Funiculus sociatus GB2-C1: one gene and its partner. The protein of the gene in region 1 interacts with the protein of each later gene in a pairwise test. Links are inferred from orthologs where the notes say so. Each region holds a gene or a part of one and is shown on either strand. Other genes may lie near its edges.

Region 1 (3,169 bases):
ACATCCCGAAAACTCCAGAAACCACTCACTTGATTAACGCCGAAGCCTTAGCCAAGATGAAACCCACCACCCGGATTATCAATTGCTCCCGTGGTGGCATCATTGATGAAGTGGCTTTGGCAGAGGTTCTCAAAGAAGGCAAAATTGCTGGTGCTGCCTTAGACGTTTTCGAGACAGAACCGTTAGGCGAGTCGTCCTTAAAATCCTTGGGCAAAAATCTCGTCCTCACCCCCCACCTGGGAGCCTCCACAGCTGAGGCGCAGGTGAATGTCGCCATAGATGTTGCTGAGCAAATTCGAGATGTTTTGCTGGGGCTTCCAGCCCGTTCAGCGGTGAATATTCCCGGCTTGCGTCCCGACGTTCTGGAAAAACTCAGACCTTATCTGCAATTGGCGGAAACTCTGGGCAATATGGTGGGACAATTGGCTGGAGGACGGATTGACTCGTTGAATATCCGTCTGCAAGGAGAGTTGGCAACTAATCAAAGTCAGCCTTTGATAGTGGCAGCACTTAAAGGACTGCTTTCGCAGGCACTGCGAGAGCGGGTAAACTATGTGAATGCCAGCATTGAGGCCAAGGAACGAGGAATTCGCGTGATTGAAACGCGGGACGCCTCGATTCGAGACTATTCTGGTTCGCTGCATCTGGAGGCGCAAGGAACGCTTGGGGAGCATTCAGTGACGGGCGCTTTATTGGGAGATGGGGAAATTCACATCACCAGTATTGATGAGTTTCCGATCAACGTCCCCCCCAGCCCTCATATGCTGTTTACTCTGCACCGGGATATGCCAGGGATTATTGGAAATATCGGTTCCCTGTTGGGCAGTTTTAATGTCAATATTGCCAGTATGCAGGTGGGACGCAAAATTGTCCGGGGCGATGCGGTGATGGTGCTAAGCCTGGACGATCCCTTACCGGAGGGAATATTGAGCGAGATTACCAAAATTCCCGGCATTCGGGATGCTTATACGGTGACTCTTTAAACGATGCAAGGATTTTGGATGCAAGGATTTTGGATTAAAGGTTTACTCGTTAATCCTCAGGTTGTGTGGTTCTAACCCGTTACCTAAAATCTAAAATCTAAAATCATCGGAGGCGGAGAAACTCCTTCGCCCCCGCAAAATCTAAAATCCAAAATAGATATGGCGAACACCTGGTGGGAAATTCAAGTTTTGGGCGACCCAGCTTTGGAAGATTTAATCTTCTGGAGGCTGGACAAATTTGGCTGTCGTGGTACTTCCAGTGAGGTAAAAGGACATTCCAGCTTGGTGTGCGCTTACTTATCTCCCCTTGATGCAAATCTGCTGGATTTGGCGGCGCTGTCTCTGTGGTTGCGTCAGGATGCATTGATGGTGGGATTGGCAATGCCGATGACCCATTGGCATTTGATTGATGAGGAGGATTGGTCGAGTAGCTGGAAGCAATATTGGCAACCGCAAGAAGTAGGCGATCGCTTACTTGTCTACCCGGCTTGGCTCCCTCCTCCAGAACAGTCAGAACGCCATACCCTGCGCCTCGATCCCGGTGCAGCTTTTGGCACAGGCACTCATCAGACAACTCAGCTGTGTCTAGAGTCGTTGGAAATGCGCTTGGGTGGCGACCAAGAAGGGGTTACAGTGGCTGATATTGGCTGCGGATCGGGGATTCTCTCGATTGCCTCTGTGTTGTTAGGTGCCGAAAAAGTTTATTCCATAGATATCGATCCGATGGCGGTGCGAGCCACGCGCAGTAATCGGGAACTTAACAAGATTAGCCCCCAGCGTCTGATTGTAGAGCAGGGTAGTATCGACCGCTTAATAAAAATGAGCGATGAGCCTGTCGATGGCATTCTCTGCAATATTTTGGCAGAGGTGATTATTGACTTGATCCCGCAAATGACTGCGATCGCTAAACCTTCTAGTTGGGGAATTATTAGCGGTGTTTTGCTAGAGCAAGCCAAACCAATTGCGGATACTTTAGAACAACACGATTGGATTGTTGCCACTCTCTGGCGACGGCAAGAATGGTGCTGCTTTAATATCAGGCGTTCTTGAATTGTGCCTGTAGCAGCCCCAGTGATTCTCAAGTTGATTTCGGGAACACTAACATCAGTTGCTTGGTGTTAGTCTATGTCCCGTCTCAACAATCGCGCTTTTGAAATCCTGCGTGCTGAAATTACCAAATGTGCCGGGAATGACCCATTGAGTAAAATAGAGCAAAGCCTTGTAGTTAGGGAGTTACAATTACTGCAAAAGCAACAAGGCTCCCCTGCATCTTTAGAAGAACTACAACAAATAGTCGTCACCACTTATCCAAACTTCAGAGAGAAGGCGCTGAAGCAATCCGCAAAAGCTAATCGCTCGATAGGTATTTTAGATGTAATTAAACTAGCTGCTATACTGGTAGTCTTGCTAGTCTTAGGATCGGGATCGCTTGTCTTAGCCATCCTGCTGTATCCTACAAACGATCAGCCAGTAGCGCAGAATGCTCTCCTGAGCAATGAAGAAAATTATGAATTAGCGATCGCACTCTTAGAACAAGCAGAAGAATTAATTAACCAAGCCAGTACAGCAGCAGATTTGGCATTGGGTGAAGAAAAACTAAACGCAGCAAAAAAACATATTGATGAACTGCCAGTTTCGCATACAATATCTTCGCCGCAATACTCTTACAGGCGCAAAAAGGGTAGGCGCTATGTTAGCGGTTACAATACGCAGACAATAGAGGACGAGCAAACTGCCTCGATTCGCTCTAGATTTGAGCAGGTAAAAAACCAACTTTCTGAACAAAAACAGGTTCAGGGACGCACCAAAACTTTAATTAAAGGTGCCAAACAATTTGCCTTTGCAGCTGCTAAACTTGGACAAAATGCACCTCATACAGCAGATAAATGGCAGCAAATTGAAACTTTGTGGTACAAAGCAATTGAGCAGCTGCAAAACATTCGCGTAGATGACGTTGACTACGTGGAAGCGCAAAAATTACTAGCAACGTACCAAACCAACTTAGGCACTGTGCAAACTCGACTGAAAGCAGAACGCGAGTCACAAGAAGCTTTTAAATATGCTCAAGAGCAAATCCAAGCTTTGCTGGCTTCTATCCCTAAGGATGGTTCACAGGTGAATCGCAACCAGATAATTAGCCAGATGCAAGAAATTATCAATCAGCTGCAAACGGTTAAATCTGGGAC
Region 2 (3,241 bases), on another replicon or contig:
TATCGCTAAAGGTGGTAGCAGCATAAACTCCACAATTACCGTGCGGAGAGTATTCCAAGGGGTAGGCGTTGAGCGAGTGTTTTTGCTTCATTCTCCCAGAATAGAAAACATCAAAATTATTCGCCGTGGTAAGGTGCGTCGTGCTAAACTATATTACCTACGCGATCGCATTGGTAAAGCCACAAGGGTTAAGCAACGGTTTGATCGCAACTCGTAGTTGAAATTGGAAAGGTTATTTCCGATTGATACCACAAGAGGTTAAACTGGAAACTAGAGAAGTTTAGGCGATCGCTCTGGCTTCCACCTGTGCGCTCTTAGTTCAGTTGGTAGAACGCAGGTCTCCAAAACCTGATGTCGGGGGTTCAAGTCCTCCAGGGCGCGCTCTCAGCACAAATCAGGACTGAGGACTGAGTAAAAAAGTGAAAAACTCAAGACCTTAGTTACAAAGCTCTGCCCGAAGGGATCTTTAGGGTTGGATAGCCAGCCTCAAAGATATAAACTTTCGGGTAGACTTATGTTGTGTGGGTAGTCATTCTCGTTGTCAAGTTGAAACATTGAAAGGTTATAACAACATTTCAACCGTTAAAACGTTCAAACGCCAAGGGACAACCTACATCTGAATTCACGGGAGAGATAGTGTGGCAAAGAAAAACGAACCAGAAAGCACAGAGAAAAATACTGGGTTTAACGTATCGAACTTTGTTCAGGAAACAAAAGAAGAACTGAACAAAGTTGTCTGGCCCAGTCGGCAGCAGTTGATCAGCGAATCTGCGGCTGTGCTGCTAATGGTGACTCTTTCGGCGACTATGATTTATCTTTTCGACGGTTTGTTTGCATGGGCAGCAAAGCAGGTGTTCGGATGAGTTATTCAGCTGACGACGATACACAAGATTTCGAGCAACGAGAAGAAAGCTCCAATGCGCCTGTAAAGTCTAGATGGTATGCTGTTCAGGTTGCCTCTGGATGTGAAAAGCGCGTCAAGACAAACCTGGAGCAGCGCATTCAAACCCTTGATGTCGCAGAGCGAATTTTACAGGTAGAGATACCTCAAACCCCTACGGTAAAAACGCTCAAAGATGGTAGTCGCAAAACTTCGGAAGAAAAAGTTTTTCCAGGTTATGTGCTAGTCCGGATGCGGCTAGTTTCCGGACAAGATGGTGAACTGGAGATGGACGACGAAGCTTGGCAGGTCGTCAAAAATACTCCAAACGTAATCAACTTTGTCGGGGCAGAACAAAAACGCCGCTACGGAAGAGGACGCGGACACGTAAAACCGTTGCCGTTGAGTTTCTCGGAAGTGGAACGGATCTTTAAACAAACCACCGAACAGGCACCAGTAGTCAAAACTTATCTGGCTAATGGAGATAAAATTATCGTCCTTTCTGGCGCGTTTAAAGATTTTGAAGGCGAGGTAATTGAAGTCAGCCCAGAACGGAGCAAGCTGAAGGCGTTACTATCGATTTTTGGACGCAATACGCCAGTAGAATTGGAGTTTAATCAGGTTCAGAAACAAGGCTAAACAGTCAAGATGGCAAAGAAAGTTGTTGCGGTCATAAAACTAGCTCTAAATGCTGGAAAAGCTAACCCCGCCCCTCCGGTGGGACCTGCTCTAGGTCAGCACGGTGTAAACATCATGGCGTTTTGCAAAGAGTACAACGCCAAAACATCTGACCAAGCGGGAATGGTGATTCCAGCAGAAATTTCAGTTTATGAAGACCGCAGTTTTACGTTTATTCTCAAGACACCACCAGCATCAGTTTTGATTCGCAAAGCAGCTGGCATTGAGCGCGGCTCTAACGAACCAAATCGGAAAAAAGTGGGGTCAATTACACGGGGGCAACTGCAAGAAATTGCCCAAACCAAACTACCTGACATCAATGCCAACGACATTGATGCGGCAATGAAAATTGTCGAAGGAACGGCTCGAAATATGGGCGTGACAATTTCGGATTAGTCACTGAACGTTAAAACGTTGTCAAGTTGAAAGGTTGTAAGGTTGTAAAAACTTGACAATTTAAAAACGTTAAAACGCCGAAGGACAACCGACAAACAACACTTTATCGGGGGAGAGGCGACACCTCGTTAGTGACCCCAGGAGAGAAATATGGCAAAGAAACTATCCCGCAGACTTCAAGAACTGCAAAAGAAAGTTGAAGATCGAGTCTACCAACCGATAGATGCTCTAAACCTGTTAAAAGAGACAGCAACAGCAAAATTTTCCGAATCAGCTGAGGCACATATCCGGTTAGGAATTGACCCCAAGTATACCGACCAACAACTACGAACCACGGTGGCTCTGCCTAAAGGAACTGGACAGACAATTCGAGTCGCTGTAATCGCTCGTGGGGAGAAAGTCCAAGAAGCAAGCGCTAACGGTGCAGATATCGCCGGGTCTGAAGAGCTGATCGATGAAATCCAAAAAGGTATGATGGATTTCGATCTGTTGCTAGCAACGCCGGATATGATGCCGCAGGTAGCAAAACTGGGACGTATGCTAGGCCCACGTGGTTTGATGCCTAACCCCAAAGGGGGGACGGTGACATTTGATTTGGCGGGTGCGATCGCAGAGTTTAAAGCTGGTAAGCTAGAATTCAGAGCAGACCGCACTGGCATCGTTCACGTTATGTTTGGCAAAGCTGCCTTCCCAACCGACGACTTGCTGGTGAATCTGAAAGCATTGCAGGAAACGATTGACCGCAACCGTCCAAGCGGAGCTAAAGGTCGCTACTGGCGCACGATGTACGTATCGGCGACAATGGGGCCATCAATTCAACTTGACATCAACGCTCTGCGCGATTTTAAGTTCGGTGATGCTGCCTAAAATTTAGATTTCGTAGGCTGGGCTTCTTCCCAGCCTACGAAAGGAAGGATACAAGGAGAAAGATTTCAAGATTTAAGCCCAATAAACTGAATAAGTACGCGCCGGAGACAGCAGGAGCGATCATATGCTTAATTTCCTGCTTAGGTTTGCGCCTTTATCGCATCAAGTATCAATCTTCTAGCCGCAAGTAGCATGGCAGAAGTGATATTAAGGATGCGATCGCTCCTACCCCGGCTTTACCACTGGGGTTTTTTATTGGGCTTTTGAAAGTTTGGCATTCTGCACTTAGTAAGGAGGTGAAACATAGATGGGTAGATCGCCAGAAAATAAGCGCGAGATTGTCGCCGATCTCAAAGAAACTTTGGATCAGTCCAATTTGGCACTTGTGATTAACTACCAAGGGCTAACCGTTGCTGATAT

The links.
Region 2: the proteins of prmA (region 1) and rplK interact in binary tests that used the Escherichia coli proteins (3 or more experiments, as listed by UniProt). The link is inferred for Funiculus sociatus GB2-C1 from one-to-one orthologs.

Annotation. Positions count from the first base shown.
Region 1 is NZ_JAMPKJ010000044.1:7,967-11,135, forward strand. The notes cover bases 246-3,087. They hold prmA (50S ribosomal protein L11 methyltransferase), read left to right. Parts: upstream 246-1,142; coding sequence 1,143-2,033; downstream 2,034-3,087. Other genes in these bases: serA (phosphoglycerate dehydrogenase), read left to right, coding at 246-983; NDI42_RS19080 (hypothetical protein), read left to right, coding at 2,109-3,087. In the rest of the region: more of serA, read left to right, coding at 1-245; more of NDI42_RS19080, read left to right, coding at 3,088-3,169. UniProt on the Escherichia coli protein: Methylates ribosomal protein L11.
Region 2 is NZ_JAMPKJ010000018.1:72,838-76,078, reverse strand. Bases 328-3,241 are described here. They hold rplK (50S ribosomal protein L11), read left to right. Parts: upstream 328-1,528; coding sequence 1,529-1,954; downstream 1,955-3,241. Other genes in these bases: rplJ (50S ribosomal protein L10), read left to right, coding at 3,129-3,241; rplA (50S ribosomal protein L1), read left to right, coding at 2,105-2,821; nusG (transcription termination/antitermination protein NusG), read left to right, coding at 860-1,519; secE (preprotein translocase subunit SecE), read left to right, coding at 639-863. In the rest of the region: rplS (50S ribosomal protein L19), read left to right, coding at 1-217. UniProt on the Escherichia coli protein: Forms part of the ribosomal stalk which helps the ribosome interact with GTP-bound translation factors.